3 regions of the Paracidovorax sp. genome follow, and region 2 is predicted to be linked to each of the others. Evidence: predicted binding sites of a transcription regulator. Region 2 holds the regulator's gene; each other region holds the start of a gene.

Evidence for each region. The regulator FNR, encoded in region 2, switches genes on or off when oxygen is low (the NO sensors DNR and NnrR bind a similar motif). The targets are predictions, from matches to a motif close to TTGATNNNNATCAA.
Region 1: AC3A84_RS11765 (universal stress protein) is a predicted target of FNR. The motif match lies at 1,675-1,688, and genes of this name have one in related genera.
Region 3: AC3A84_RS02760 (universal stress protein) is a predicted target of FNR. The motif match lies at 3,904-3,917, and genes of this name have one in related genera.

What each region holds. Positions count from the first base shown of each region.
Region 1 covers NZ_JBXYZY010000029.1:118,528-123,779, forward strand. The annotation lists gene AC3A84_RS11755 (LysR family transcriptional regulator) at 1-740, shown strand, start outside; gene AC3A84_RS11760 (metallophosphoesterase) at 737-1,618, shown strand; gene AC3A84_RS11765 (universal stress protein) at 1,743-2,165, shown strand; gene AC3A84_RS11770 (TetR/AcrR family transcriptional regulator) at 2,180-2,803, opposite strand; gene AC3A84_RS11775 (LysR family transcriptional regulator ArgP) at 2,912-3,832, opposite strand; gene AC3A84_RS11780 (D-amino acid dehydrogenase) at 3,922-5,252, shown strand, end outside.
Region 2 covers NZ_JBXYZY010000003.1:178,943-184,194, reverse strand. The annotation lists gene hemN (oxygen-independent coproporphyrinogen III oxidase) at 1-1,337, opposite strand, end outside; gene fnr (fumarate/nitrate reduction transcriptional regulator Fnr) at 1,549-2,274, shown strand; gene AC3A84_RS04665 (hypothetical protein) at 2,328-2,615, opposite strand; gene AC3A84_RS04660 (FixH family protein) at 2,644-2,928, opposite strand; gene ccoG (cytochrome c oxidase accessory protein CcoG) at 3,007-4,437, opposite strand; gene ccoP (cytochrome-c oxidase, cbb3-type subunit III) at 4,579-5,252, opposite strand, start outside.
Region 3 covers NZ_JBXYZY010000001.1:601,054-606,305, reverse strand. The annotation lists gene lpoB (penicillin-binding protein activator LpoB) at 1-235, shown strand, start outside; gene AC3A84_RS02775 (hypothetical protein) at 249-1,172, shown strand; gene AC3A84_RS02770 (alpha/beta hydrolase) at 1,345-2,166, shown strand; gene AC3A84_RS02765 (tripartite tricarboxylate transporter substrate binding protein) at 2,263-3,246, shown strand; gene AC3A84_RS02760 (universal stress protein) at 3,382-3,819, opposite strand; gene AC3A84_RS02755 (2OG-Fe dioxygenase family protein) at 3,941-4,708, opposite strand; gene AC3A84_RS02750 (PilZ domain-containing protein) at 4,856-5,252, shown strand, end outside.

The DNA of each region.
Region 1 (5,252 bases), on a different contig from region 2:
TGCAGCAGTCGCTCGCGCCGGGCGATTTCGACCCTGCGACAGCCAACACCGCCTTCGTGCTGGCAATGGCAGATGCGACGGGTGCCATGCTGATACCGCCACTGATGGAGATCCTCGAACGCGAGGCGCCAGGCGTCTCGCTGCGCGTGGTGCCGCTGACCACGCGCGACCCGCGCCAGTTGCTGGACGACGAGGCCGCCGACCTGGCCGTGGGCTACTTTCCCGCCGTGATGGCCGACCTGACGGCACGCGCGCAATCGGGCAACCTGGTCGCCTACGAGAGCACGCGCATCTACGACGGCGAATACGTCTGCGTGATGCGCCAAGGCCACCCGCTGGCGGGCGTGCCGCTGACGCTCGACCGCTTCTGCGCGGCCCGCCATCTGTTGGTGAGCTTTTCGGGCCGGCCCTACGGCTTCATCGACGAGGCGCTGACGGCGCTGGGCCGCGAGCGGCGCGTGGTGCTCACGGTGAACCAGTTCTTCACCGCCGGCCGCGTGGTGGCCGCCAGCGACCTGCTGACCGTGCTGCCGCGGCACTTCGTAGGCGTGGCCAGCCTCACGAACGAACTCGTTTGGCGACCGCTGCCCATGCCGCTGCCCACCGTGCATGTCGATGCGCTCTGGCACCGCAGCCGCCGGCACGACGGTGGCCACCGCTGGCTGCGCGACGCGATGGAGCGCTCGGGCCGCCGCAGCGGCGCACCCCAAGAGGCGCTCACGCCACAATCGGCGAAATGACGCAAGCGACGCCGACGAGGCAGAAGAAAACCACCATCCAGCTGCTGTCCGACCTGCACCTGGAAACCCACCCCCACTTCACCGCCACCCCCGCGCCCGGCGCCGACGTGCTGGTGCTGGCGGGCGACATCGGCTCCTACCAGACCGGCTCGCAGCTGGAAGACGAAGACTTTGGCCTGGCGCGCTTCTCGCCACTGCCCCAGCACGCGGGCTGGCCGGTCCCCGTGCTGTTCGTGCCGGGCAACCACGAATACGACGCACAGGACTTCGACGCCGCGCGAGTGCGCCTGCAACGCACCTGCGAGCGGCTGGGCATCGCCTGGCTGGACCGCGCCACCCTGGCGCTGGGCGGCGTGCGCTTCGTCGGCACCACGCTCTGGAGCGACTTCGACGCCCTGGCCGAACACGAGCACGCCCACGACGTCACGCGGCGCCTGCGCCTGCGCGACAAGGCCTTCCGCGCTGCGAACTTCTACCTGAAGAAGACGGGCGGCACGCGCGCGGGCGAGCCCTTCCTGGCAGAGGCCATGCGCGAAGAAGCCCTCGCCTGCCAGTCCTGGCTGCGCGATGCACTCGCAGCACCCTGGACAGAAGGGCCGACGGTGGCAGTCACCCACTTCGCGCCCAGCCTGCTGAGCGCCGACCCCCGCTACGGCCTGGTGCCCGGCACGGCCGGGTTCTGCAACGCGCTCGATGGCCTGCTGCCCCATGCCGACCTCTGGCTGCACGGCCACCTGCACGCACCCAGCGACTACACCGTCCAGGGTACCCGCGACGACGGCACGCCCTGGCGCTGCCGCGTGGTTGCGAACCCGCTGGGTTATGCCCGCAAAGGCGAGCAGGCATCGTTCCAGCCCCATGCAACCGTGACCGTATGATGGGCGGCACGGGGCACCATCCCTGCGCAGCGCGCGGCGCCGGAACCTGCCGGGCAATGACCCAGGTCAAGACGGCAGACGTTCGCCCGCTTTAGTCTGGCATTCCCCACCCTGGAGACATCGCATGAACATCCTGCTCGCCGTGGACGGCAGTCCCTACACCAAGAAGATGCTCGCCTACCTGGCCACCCACCAGGAGTTGCTGGCCGGCACGCACAGCTTCACCGCCGTTACCGTTCAGCCCCAGCTGCCGCCGCGTGCGCGCGCCGCCCTGGGCAAGCAGGTGGTGGACAAGTATTACGCCGAAGAGGGCGAGAAGGTCATGGCGCCGGTGGACAAGTTCCTCGCCCGCCACGGCGTGCAGATCAAGACCATCGTCAAGGTCGGCCCGGTGGGCGAGACCATCGCCAAGGTGGCCGACTCGGGCCGCTATGACCTGCTGGTGATGGGCACGCACGGCCACGGTGCGCTGGGCAATCTGGTGATGGGCTCGGTCAGCACGCAGGTGCTGGCCAACAGCCGCGTACCGGTGCTGCTCGTTCGCTGAGTGCTCCGGCCGCGTCAGCGCCGCGCGGCGAGGCCCGCCAGGCAGGTCTGCACCACCCAGTCCACGACCTGCTCGTCGCTGTAGCCGCCGCGTTCGCGCAGCAGAGTCAGCATGGGGTCGGCCGAGCGCGCGAAGAGCGCGCACACGATCAACTCGGCCGGCAGGGCGCTGCTGATGTCGCCCGACTTCTGCGCCTCCAGAACCCACTCCTGGACCTGCGTGCGCAGCAGGCTCAGCGATGCCTGATAGGGCTCGCACCCCCCCAGCGCGGCGGCCAGGCCCGAATTGCGGCTCAGCATGAGCGGCATCTCGTCGGTGAGCTGCAATTCGAGCAGCCAACGCAGCAGCAGACTCAGCCGGGCGAGCGCCGAGAGCGCCGGGTCCAGGCCGGCCAGGAACTGGTTGGCGCGCTCCACGGCATGCACCATGGCGGCCGCGCAGAGTTCGTCCTTGCCCGCGAAGTGTTTGTAGAGGCTGGCCTTGGCGATTCCAGCGGCGCTGGCCACCTCATCCACGGTCATGGCCTCGAAGCCCTTTTCCCCCATCAAACGGCTGGCGGCGACAACAATGGCCTGCTCACGCGCCTGGTGCATCTGCTCCTTGAAGGAGCGGCGGAGCTGCAAAATGTTCATCGCCATGATCTTATCGATAGCCTGACTCAACCCCGCCGAATCACCGGAGCGCGGCCGGCAACATGTTGCAAGACAGTCACACGTCGCACCGTCATGGCCGGCATGCGTGCGGCGTCAGCCGGGCGTGGACCGCAGCGCATGGGCTGCTGCACTGGTGAGCGCATCGGTCAGCGCGTCCAGCACGTCGGACTCCAGATTCCAGCAGTGCCAATAGAGTTGCACCGGCAGCGTATGGCCGGCAGCCAGGTCCACCAGCCGGCCATCGTCCAGCAGCGGGCGGGCCAGCGCCTCAGGAACCACGCTGGCGCCCCAGCCAGCGACCACGGCGCGGACCTGGCCTTCGGAGCTGGGCACGAACAACTGCTGCAGCGCCACGCGCTTCAGGCCGAAAGTGCGGGCGACGAATTCCGCCTGCAGGTCGTCCTTGCGGTTGAAGGCGACGAAAGCCACGTCGCGGAAGTTGTGCGCCGTCAGCCCTTGCGGGAGGTAGCGGCGAGCGAGGTCCGGCGCCGCCACGGCCACATAAGGCATGGCGCCGAGCGGCACGACCTTGCAGCCACGCAGAGCGCTCTTGAGCGTGGTCACGCAGCCCAGCACCTGGCCCGATCGCAGCCATTCCTGGGTGAAGTCCTGGTCATCCGCGATGATCTCCAGCGGCAGGCGCTGGCGCACCAGGGCGTGCAGCGCGTCCAGCGCCCAGGTGGCGATGCTGTCGGCGTTGATGGCGATGGAAATGCGCTCGTCCTCGCGCCCGCCGCCCGGCGCGCTGGGGGCGAGGTCCTGCAGGTCGCGCTCCAGGTCGGCGCGCAGCAGGCGCAGCTGCTTGGTGTGCTTGAGCAGCAGCTGCCCGGCGCTGGTGGGCTTGAGCGGCCGGCTGCGCACGATGAGCACCGATCCCACCTGCGCCTCCAGCGCGCGCAGCCGCTGCGAAACGGCCGACTGCGTGACGTTCAGGCGCTGCGCCGCGCGCTCGAACCCGCCCTCTTCCACGATGGCGGCCAGACACTCGAGGGCTGCGGGGTCGTAGGTGCTCATGGCGGACTCTCTATAAGTGTGTCTGATGAATTCGGAGCAAGTTTAATTTCGCTTTTAATTCAAGCCAACGGACAGCACACTGCACAGCTATGAAAACCATCGTTCTCGGCGCCGGCATCATCGGCATTTCCACCGCCTGGCATCTGCTTGAGCAGGGCCATGAGGTCACTGTGGTCGATCGCCAGCCCGATGCGGCGCTGGAGACGAGTTTCGCCAACGCGGCGCAGATCTCGGTGAGCTACTGCGAACCCTGGGCCAACCGCGACGCGCCCTGGAAGGCGCTCAAGTGGATGTTCGACAAGGAGGCGCCGCTGCTGTTTCGCCCGCAGTTCGACTGGGAGCAATGGCGCTGGGGCCTGAAGTTCCTGGCGCAGTGCAACGACGCCGCCTTCGAGCGCAACGTGCAGCAGATCGTGGCCCTGGGCGCCTACAGCCATGAGGCGCTGAAGGACGTGGTGCGCGCTACCGGCATCGAATACAACCGACTCGAACGCGGTATCGCCCATTTCTATACCGACGAGAAATCCTTCGACGCCGCTGGCCACGCAGTGGACCTGATGCGCCGCTACGGCGTGCAGCGCCGCCTGGTCAGCCGCGACGAGCTGCTGAAGATCGAGCCGGCCTTCCAGGCCTACGGCGACCGCATCAAAGGCGGCACCTACACCAGCACCGATGAGAGCGGCGATGCCCGCGTCTTCACCCAGGAGCTGGCCCGCCGCTGCGCCGAGCGCGGCGTGCAGTTCCTCTACGGCCACGATGTCGTGCGGCTGAACCAGGCCGGCGGTGCGATCGAATCAGTCACCGTGCGTGCCCGCGAAGCGGGCGCTGCCGTGCAGAACCTGACCGGTGACGCCGTCGTGGTGGCCTGCGGCAGCTACAGCGCGCCGCTGCTGCGCACCGTGGGCGTGAACCTGCCCATCTACCCCGGCAAGGGCTACAGCGCGACCTTCCCGCTGCTCAGACCCGAGGGCGCGCCCATGGTCTCGACCATCGACGACGGCAAGAAGATCGCCATGAGCCGGCTGGGCGGCTTCCTGCGCGTGGCCGGCACCATCGAGCTGGGCGGCTACGACCTGTCCCTGGACAGTCCCCTGGCGCGCGCCCGCTGCCACATGCTCTCGCGCCGCATCTCCGAGATCCTGCCCGGCGTGTGCGACACCCGCACCCCCGAAGAAGGCGGCAACCCGCAGTACTGGACGGGCCTGCGCCCGGCCACGCCCACCAACATCCCCTACATCGGCAAGACCCGCGTGGGCAAGCTGTGGGTGAACGCCGGCCACGGCACGCTGGGCTGGACGCACGGCGCGGGCTCGGGCAAGGCCATGGCCGAACTGCTCTGCGGCCGGCGCCCGGCCATGGCCTTCGGCTTCCTGGGCATGGGCGCGCCGGCAGGGCGCGCCTCCGCCACGCCGGTGGCCGC
Region 2 (5,252 bases):
TGGCGGTCGAACACCATGGCCACGCCGCGCACGAAGAACCAGCCCATGGGCGTGACCGTGATGGCGTCGTCTGTCACCGTCGCCAGCCCCTGCTCCTGCAGATCGTGCAGTTGCTCGATCTCGGCGGCGAAATACCGGCGGAAATCGATCAGCCAGGATTGCTCCATGGGCTCGAACAGCACCTCGCCCTGGCACATCAGCGCCATGATGACGGCACGGCGTACCAGGTCGTCGCGGGTGAGTGCGAGCCCCCGCACCACCGGCAGCCGGCCCTGGTCGAGGAAGTCGTAGTACTCGTCCAGCGTCTTGGCGTTCTGGCTGTAGGTGGCACCCACGCGGCCGATGGCCGAGACGCCGAGGCCAATCAGGTCGCAGTCGGGCTGGGTGCTGTAGCCTTGGAAATTGCGATGCAGCCGGCCCTGGCGCTTGGCCACGGCCAAAGGATCGTGCGGCAAAGCGAAATGGTCCATGCCTACATACACATAGCCTGCGTCGCCCAAGGACTGGAGCGAGCGCGAGAGCATGGACACCTTGGCAGAAGCCTGCGGCAGCTCGGCCGTGACGATGCGCCGCTGCGGCTTGAAGCGCTCCGGCAGGTGGGCATAGGCGTAGAGGGCGATGCGGTCTGGCCGCAGCAGCGCGATCTGCTCCAGCGTACGGTCGAAGGACTCGGGCGTCTGGCGGGGCAGGCCGTAGATCAGATCGACATTGATCGACTCGAAGCCGAGGCGCCGGGCGGCCTCCACGAGGCTGAACACCTGGGCAGAGGGCTGTACCCGGTGGACGGCCTTCTGCACTTCGGGGTCGAAGTCCTGCACGCCGAAGCTCAGGCGGTTGAAGCCCAGCTCGGCCAGCACGGCCAGGCGCTCCTCGGTCACGGTGCGCGGATCCACCTCGATCGAGTATTCACCGCCCGGCACCAGCGCGAAGCTGCGCCGCAAAATGGCCATGAGTTCGCGCAGCGCCGCATCCGGCAGGAAGGTGGGGCTGCCGCCGCCCAGGTGCAGCTGGCTTACGGGCTGCCCCACCCCGCACTGCGCGGTGTGCAGGTCAATCTCGCGGCTCAAATAGCGCAAGTAGGTGGTGGCGCGCTCGGGGTGGCGCGTGATGATCTTGTTGCAAGCGCAGTAATAGCAGAGCGATTCGCAGAACGGAATATGCACATAAAGGGAGAGCGGAAGCGCCATCGAGGCTGCTCCGGCGCGCCGCTGCTGCAACGCGAGGACATACTCGTCCTGCCCGAATGCCTCGACGAACCGGTCCGCCGTCGGATAGGAGGTGTAGCGTGGCCCTGGCACGTCGAAGCGACGCAGTAGCTCGGGAGTGACAGCATTCATGAGGAATTCCTTGGGGTCCGGCTCCGAACTTTGCCGCAGGGCCCCTCGGCCGTCCTTGATGTGCATCAAGCGATGTCTGCAAGCGCGCTGAGACAATCAGCAGAGACGTCAATGAATTGAAACCTCTTGTGCGATAGGGCCCCTGGGCCGTACCGCACGACCGTCGCCGGTTCGCCCGATGCGACGAAGCCACTACAGGAGCTCCGTGCATATGAATCCGCAAACCATCAAAGTGGCCTGCTCCAACTGCAACCTGCGCGAACTGTGCATGCCCATGGGCCTGAACGAGCAGCAGCTGCAACGGATCGACGAGATCGTCGCCGTGCGCCGCAAGGTCAAGCGCGGGGGAACTCTGTTCCGCAATGGCGAGGCCTTCACTTCGCTCTTCGCCATCCGCACCGGCTTCTTCAAGACCTGCGTGGCCACGGAGGACGGCCGCGACCAGGTGACAGGCTTCCAGATGGCCGGCGAGATCATTGGCCTGGACGGCATCGTGAACGACCACCATAGCTGCGACGCCGTCGCGCTGGAAGATGCCGAGGTCTGCGTCATGCCCTTCGACCGCATCGAAGAACTGTCGCGCGAGGTCACGGCCCTGCAGAACCATGTGCACAAGATCATGAGCCGCGAGATCGTGCGCGAGCACGGCGTGATGCTCCTGCTGGGCAGCATGCGCGCCGAGGAGCGGTTGGCGGCCTTCCTGCTGAACCTGGTGCAGCGTCTGCATGCCCGCGGCTTCTCGCAGTCCGAACTGGTGCTGCGCATGACGCGCGAGGAAATCGGCAGCTACCTGGGCCTGAAGCTCGAGACCGTGAGCCGCACCTTCTCGAAGTTCGTCGAGGAAGGCATCGTCGAGGTGAAGCAGCGCCATGTGCGCATCCTCGACACAGAGGCGCTCAAGCGCATCGTCAACAGCCAGAACCAGGCCTGCCACTGAAGCGACACCCCTCCTAACACCCACTGGGCGCCAGGTGCGCGCGCGCTGCCGTGCTAGCGCGGGTATTTCGCGCAGTCTGCGGGCCGCTCGCATTCCGGCACCGGGCAACGGTTGATCTCGAAGGGCGAGAGCGACAGCAAGGTGGTGAGTGCGCCGGACAGCATGATGATGGCCCAGAACACGAAGAACGCCAGGGTATAGACCCCTTCGCGCGAGAGCGCGAGCGGCTGGTCCGCCCAGTGCAGCGCCTGCGGATCCACACAGGCAAAGACGACCATCTCCATCACGCCCGCCATCAAAAAGGCGGGCCAGGCGATCCACATCAGTCGCTGTTTCAGCATGGTGTCTTCTCCTTCGCGCGAGACGTGCTCAGGGCCGATCCTGCACAGGCGTGGCCGCATGGTTGCGGCCCTTGAGGGCCGGCACCATGGCGGCGGCGTCCTGGCGCAGCGTCTTGTTGATGTCGAGCCCGCGCTGGTAGTAGTCCTCTGCCAGCACCGGATCGGGTCGACTCAGTGCCAGCCAGAGCGTCACCAGGCCTGCGACCACCACGATGGCCGGCCCCGCGATGATGAGCCACACATGGCCGTAGCGCCACCAGGGCTGGGACACGGGCCCGGCTGGCTGCCCGGCGGATGAAACGATGGGGGTCATGCTCACACTCCTTCGCGGCGCACAGTCCGCTTCACCAAGAACCTTGTACCTATTGACGATCGCTTGGGGGCACGGCCATCAGCGCGGCACCAGAAACACCGACTTTTCGGACACCTGCGCCGCTGCTCCCTGGGCGCGCACCTCGAAATACACCGGGTGCGACCCCGGCTCGGCCGAGCCGTAGGGCACCTGCAGCCGCACGGCCACCCAGCGCGCCTCGGCCGGGCCCACCTCCACCTCGGGCTCGGAGGCGACCTCCAGCCCTGTCAGGCCTCGCGCGCCGATACGGTAACGCTGGGGCCCCTCGGTGGCATTCATGATCTGCAGACGGTAAACGTTCTCCAGCCGGCCGCCGGCCACGATGCGCGAGAGCGCGGCGCGGTCGCGCACCACGTCCACCTTGAGCGGCGTACGCCCCACCAGGCTGGCCAGCATGCCGATGCACAGCAGCACCAGCACCGCACTGTAGATCAGCACGCGCGGGCGCAGCACGCGACGCAGTATCTGCGGCTGGCTCCAGCGGCGCTCCACGCCGTTCTGGGTCGAAAAGCGGATCAGGCCCGGCGCATAGCGCATCTTGTCCATCACGGTATTGCAGGCATCCACGCACAGGCCGCAGCCGATGCACTCGTACTGCAGGCCGTTGCGGATGTCGATCCCCACCGGGCAGACCTGCACGCACAGGGTGCAGTCGATGCAGTCGCCGAGCCCCTGCGCCCGAGGGTCGGCCACCGACTTGTTGCGCGGGCCGCGCGGCTCGCCGCGGGCCTGGTCATAGGTCACGATCAGCGTGTCGCTGTCGAACATGGCGCTCTGAAAGCGCGCATAGGGGCACATGTACTTGCACACCTGCTCGCGCATGAAACCGGCGTTGCCGTAGGTGGCAAGGGCGTAGAACGCCACCCAGAAGATCTGCCACGAGCCCTGCAGTGCCAACAGCTCCGCCCCCAGCAGGCGGATGGGCACGAAGTAGCCCACGAAGCTGAAGCCTGTCCAGCCCGCGATGGCGATCCACAGCAACTGCTTGGTGCTCTTCTTGGCGATCTTCTCTGCCGTCCAGCCGCTGCGGTCCAGCCGCAGGCGTGCGCTGCGATCACCTTCCACACGGTGCTCGATCCACATGAAGATCTCGGTATAGACCGTTTGCGGACAGGCGAAGCCGCACCACAGCCGCCCCGCCACCGCAGTGAAGAGGAACAGCGACAGCGCCGAGATGACAAGCAGGCCGGTGAGGTAGATGAAGTCCTGCGGATAGAGCACCAGGCCAAACAGGTAGAACCGGCGTGCGCCCAGGTCGAACAGCACCATCTGCCGCCCACCCCACTGCAGCCACGGCAAGCCGTAGAACACCAGCTGCGTGAGCACGACCATGAGCCAGCGCCAGCGCGCGAAGACGCCACTGATCGCGCGCGGGTAGATCTTCTGCTGCGCCTCGTAGAGCGACTGGCTTTCTGCGGGGACGGGAGTGATCGGTATGACCTTGGCCGGAGGGCCTTCGGCGGGCTTCATGGTGGGTGCCTGTGGCGGGGGCCCGGATGGGTTCCGAGTCGCATGGAAAAAAGGAAAGGAGAAAGCAATGCAGCCGGCGCCGAGGCGCCGGCTCAGGACGTGGACACGGCGGTTGCGTGTGACACGTGCTTCGGGGCTCGCTCAGCGCACGGCGGCGCCGGGCTTGCCGTTCGAAAGACCCCAGACATAGGCCGTCAGCACGTTGATCTGGCTGTCGGTGAGCTTGCCAGCCTGCGCTGGCATCTGGTTGGTCTTGCCGTTGTTGATCATCGCGGTGATCGCGGCCTCACCCCAGCCGTGCAGCCAGATGTCATCGGTGAGGTTGGGCGCGCCCAGCGCCGTGTTGCCCTTGCCATCCATGCCATGGCATGCCGCGCAGGCCGTGAACTTGGACTTGCCCAGCGATGCGCGCAGCGAATCGTGCGGGCTGCCAGAGAGGCTCAGCACGTACTGCGCGAGGTTGCGCACGTCTTCGGGCGATCCCACGGCGGCGGCCATCGGCGGCATCACGCCAATGCGGCCGGCATGGATGGTCTGGTGGATCTGCTCGGGCGCGCCGCCATGCAGCCAGTCGCCATCGGTGAGGTTGGGAAAGCCCTTGCTACCGCGCGCATCGGAGCCGTGGCACTGCGCGCAGTTATTGAGAAAGAGGCGTTCGCCGATGGCCATGGCCTGCGGATCGCGCGCCATGTCTTCAGGCTTCATTTGCGCGAAGCGGGCGTAGAGCGGCTGCAGCTCGGCATCGGCCTTGGCCATCTCGGCCTCGTACTCGCCGCGCTGCGTCCAGCCCAGACGGCCGGAGAAGGCCCCCAGGC
Region 3 (5,252 bases), on a different contig from region 2:
TGACGAACTGCAGCGCCAGAACCAGAGCGGCATGTACAAGCAGGGCACGACAGCCAAGATCGGCCAGATGACGGCCGCCAAGTACAGCATGGAAGGCGAGCTGACCAGCATCGTCAAGCAAAACAGCGGCACCAAGGACGTGTACTACAAGTTCACGCTCAAGCTGTTCGACGTGCAGGAAGGCACGATCGAATGGCAGGACGAGAAAGAGATTCGCAAGACCAGCAAGCGCTGACAGGAGCCCCGCCATGCAACGCAGAACCCTCCTGAAAGCCGCTCTCTCCGCCGTCGCCCTGTCCGCCCTGGCCTGCGCCGCGCCCGCACAGGCTCAGGTCAAGATCGCCGTCACCGACCTGGCCTATGCCCAACGCGTGTCCGAATACTTCGTGGCCGGCGCCTACCAGCACAGCAGCCAGATGAGCGCCAGCGCCCATGCCAGCCATGGCATGTACAACGGCTCGGCCAGCCAATCCATGCAGGCATCGGAGCAGTCCAGCGGTACCTTCGTGGCTGGCCGCTACAGCTACATCGAACAGCGCGAGCTGGGCGGCTACAGCAACGACATCAAGGGCGCCCTGTTGCAGGGCACCAACTTCCGACTGGTACAGGGCAAGGGCTTCGACGCCGGCAAGCCACAACCCACCAAGGCCGAGCAGGTACTCAACCAGGTGCAGGGTGGCAAGATGGCGACGCCACAGGCACAGCCCCAAGTGGCCGACGTGATCAGCCGGATCAAGAAGGGCGAATTCTCTGGCGCCGACTACGTGCTGTTCGGGGTCGTTTCATCCATCGACTTCACCGATGCACTCTCGCCCCTGCAAGGCACCAGTAGCGCCACCCGCCAGTACGGCCTGCAACTGCTGGCCGACTTCTCGCTTATCAACACCAAGACCTACGAGATCAAGGCTGCGTTCTCGGCCCAGGGCCAGGGAAACGACACCAAGATCCTGTCCGCGCGCGGCGACATCGCCCCGCCCAACCGGGCCAAGGTGATGCGCGAGACCTCGCAGAGCCTCGCACAGGACGTCTTCCAGCAACTCACACAGCAGTTGGGCTATTCCGCGCCCTCCATGGTCAACGGCGCGCGCCCGGCCATGGTGCCGGCTCCGCTGCAGGCCATGCCCGGCCAGCCAGCCCCCCAGCCGGCCGAGCAGGTCATGATCCTCAAGTAGCCCGGCAGGCCACCGCATGCGCCACGCCGTAGCGGCGATCGCGCTCGCAGCCCTCACGGGCTGCATGACGGGGAGCGGTGCCGATGCACCGCTCCCCGCTTCTTTGGCGGTACGGCCGCTGCCAGCCGGCTGGCAACTGCAGACCCTTCAGACGCCTGGCACATTGCAGACGATGCGGCCCGTCACCGTTCTCTCGCGCCCGGCCTTGCAAGAACCACCGCGCTGGCGCCTCATCGTATTGCCCGGATCGGGGTGCACAGGCTTCGTCCCCATCGCGCAGCGCTACTTCGCTGCGGTCTGGCATGCCGATATCTGGGTGTTGCACAAGCCTGGCACCAACGTGCTCGCGGGGGCGACACCCGCCGCATGCCCGTCAGGCTTTGAAGCGCAGGACAGGTTGGCGCGCTGGCAAGACGATGCGCGTGCCGCCCTGGCCGCCCTGCCCTGGGATGGCCCCGCCCGGCCCACCTGGATCGCCGGAATTTCCGAGGGCGGTGAACTGCTGGCTGCGCTGGCGCCGACCGTGCCCTGGCCCACTGGCTTGCTGCTGCTGTCGGCATCGGGGCTGGACCCCGGCGAAGCGGGAGCACTGCAGGCTCAGCGCCTGGGAGCAGCGGGAGCATGGCACGCTTTGGAACGCAAGGCACAAGGGCCCCAACCCGATGCGGCATGGGCACAAGGCCGGCCGCTGGGATATTGGCGCGACCTGTTCCGCTGGCGTGTGGCCGATGAGTTGATCGGCGGCCCATGGCCGATCCTGCAGGTGTGGGGCGGCGCTGATGCCGCCGTGCCAGCAGAAGCCTACGAGCGTTTCGCCGCACGCGCTGCACAGAGGCCGGCCCCATTCTGCAGCTGGCGCATGCCAGGTGCAGACCACGGCCTGCAGGGGGCCGATGGCTCTGACGGCGTGCAACGCGTCTGGGCGCGTCTCGATGCCGCGCCACAGGCGGATGCAGTCTGTGCGGCCATCGAGCGCGCGCACCCACGGCCCTGACCACACCGACACCACCGAGCATCGATCTTGCCGCCGCCCCAGGCACAATCTGCGCGAGTACTGGGATTCAACAACCGCACGGAGACACACAACATCATGATTCGCACCCTGCTGTCCTTCACCGCCCTCGCCTTCGTGGCCGCCACCGGCGCGCACGCGCAAGGCGCCGCGGCGCCGGCCGACTACCCCAACAAGCCCATCCGCATGATCGTGCCCTTCCCGCCCGGCGGCGGCACCGACATTCTGGCGCGCCTGGTGGGTACCAAGCTGGGCGAGACCGCGCACTGGACGGTGGTGGCAGACAACCGCGCCGGTGCGGGCGGCACGGTGGGCATCACCGAAGCCGTGAAGGCCGCGCCCACCGGCTACGACATCGTGATGGGCCAGAAGGACAACCTGGTCATCGGGCCCTGGCTGTACAAGAACCTACCCTGGGACACGACGCGCGACCTTACTCCCGTCGCCCATGTGGCCTACACCCCGGTGCTGATCGCGACCAGCGCACAGTCCCGCTTCAAGACCCTGGCCGACGTCGTGGCTGCCGCCAAGGCCAAGCCGGGCAGCATCACCTATGGCTCGCCGGGCAACGGCACCTCCATTCACTTGGCAGGCGATCTGTTCGAGAAGGCCGCGGGAGTGAAGCTGGTCCATGTGCCGTACAAGGGCTCCAGCCCCGCGCTGATGGATGCGCTCTCGGGCAATGTGGACTTGCTGGTGTCGTCCGTGCCCTCGGCCATGGGCCAGATCAAGTCGGGCAAGCTGCGCCCGCTGGCCGTGACCTCCGCCAAGCGCAGCTCCAGCCTGCCTGATGTGCCGACGGTGTCCGAATCGGGCTATGCGGGGTTCGACGTCAGCACCTGGTACGGCCTGCTCGCGCCCGCGAACACGCCGGCCGGCGTAGTCAACCGCATCCATGCAGAGGTCAACAAGCTTCTGGCCCTGCCCGATGTCAAGGCTGCCATCCAGGCCCAGGGCGCGGAGCCCGAGGCGATGTCGGTGGCGCAGTTCGGCGCCCTGATCAAGGCCGACCACGCGAAGTGGAAGGGTATCGTGGAAGCCTCGGGCGCCAAGATAGAGTGACCAGAGGCCCCGGCGCGGGGCCCCTTCTGCGCCCCAAGACAGGGGCTCCCGCAGGAGGCCCAGCGCCGCATCAACCCAAGAGGGCGGGGGCGCAGGAACATCTCACGCCAGCGCGCGGCGCGCGTCGGCGCACGCTTAGTCGCGCACCACCAGCACGGGCACGTGGGCCACGCCCAGCACGCGCTGGGTCACGCTGCCCAGCACCAGCTTTTCCAGGCCGCGCCGGCCGTGCGAGCCCATGACGATCAGGTCGGCGCCGGTGGTTTCGGCAGCGCGGGCGATGCCGTCGTGGATGGCATGGCCTTCGCCGATGGTCGTCTCCACGGCCACACCCGCCTGCTCAAAGACCGCCTTGGCGGCATCCAGCGCAGTGTTGGCTTCCGCGGTGGCGGCCGTCAGGTACTGCGACTGGCCGTAGGCGAAGTCGGCTCCGACGCCGGTGAAGGGGTACGGGTCCACCACATAGAGTGCCGTCACCTTGCTGCCGAAGATCTTGGCCAGGCCTGCTGCCTTGGTCGCCGCGTTCAGCGCGGTATTGGAACCATCGACGGGAATCAGGATGTGCTTGAACATGAGAGGTGCTCCTTGACAGTGGATGAACGGCCACGCACGGCCGGGCTCATGCCGACAGTGTGGCAGCGCCGCCAGGTGCGGATCTTGATGTCCGTCATAGCCCGGGGCTTTCGGCACAGGCTCAGGAGGCGGCCTGCTGAAAGCCGCCGCGCCGGCAGGTGACGACCAGCGTATCGCGCCAGCCTCCCTCTGCCAAGGGCTGGATGGGCGTGGTCTCATGGATCATGCGGGCATCGTCCAGCAGCAGCAACGACCAGGGTTCGGTCAGGGTGAAACGCTGGCCGAATGGGCCCGTGGCTTCGAAGATACGGGTCTCGCCACCCTTGACGCCCTCGCGCGCAACGAGAAAGACGGCCACCAGATCGACTCCATCACGGTGAGCGCCTTCGGGCGTGGGCCGGCCTATGCCGCCGGCGGTGTCGATGCGGAACTGGTGCGCCTCCATGAACCAGCGCTCGGGCGTGGAGGCGAGCGCCGATTGCGCCAGCCCCGCCAGCGCGGCCATCAGCCGCTGCCAGGCCGGTGCGGCCAGTACCGCCTCTTCCATGGGCGCGAACCAGCGCTCCATGCCGCCGTGCAGCGCGTTGTATTCCAGAGGCTGCCAGTGCGCGCGGTGCGGCACGGCGTGCAGGGCGAAGGGCTCGCCCACGGCGCCGGGTTCCGCCACGAAGCTCGCATGCCGGCGGCGACGGTACCGGCCGCCGTCCTTCAAGAACTCATCAGGCGGCAGATCGCCCCAGCCGGCGCCCAGTGCCTGCAGCCCGGCCAACTCCACGCCCGCCCAAGCGGCCACGTCCTGCGGACGGACGACCGCATGCCCGGCGGATTGCAATTGCTGGGCAAGGCCCCCCAGGTGGGCATAGGGAGGCGAGAAGGTCACTTGGCTCATAGGGCAGCAAGCTTAAGGCACGGCGGACGAGCCAGTGTCGAAACGAGACGGGTCCACGCGATGGAAATCACCCTCGCGTACTGAACGGGCTGCACCCGTGTTGGACGCCCTGCGCTAGCATGCCGGGCAAGCATCAGGAGTTCACCCATGGTCTCAGAGCGCCGCCAGTTCATCCGCATCGCGTTCGACGCACCCGCCCAGTTCACCACCGGCCACGGCACCGTCGCGGCCCAGGTTCTGGACCTCTCGCTCAAGGGCGCGTTGCTGCGCGTACCGCCCGATCTGGCGCTGGCCGTGGGCATGCCCTGCCTGCTGGCAATCCCGCTCGGGCCGGACGACGCGCACATCTCCATGTCGGCCGAACTCGCACATGTCGACCGGCGGACAGACGGGACGCTGGTCGGCCTGCTGTGCCGTGTGATCGACCTCGACAGCGTGACGCATCTGCGCCGCCTGATCGAGTTGCAAATGGACGATCCGGCCCTGCTGGACCGGGAGCTGGCCGAACTGGCCGACCCAGGGCCTGCTCCATCGAACCACCCCC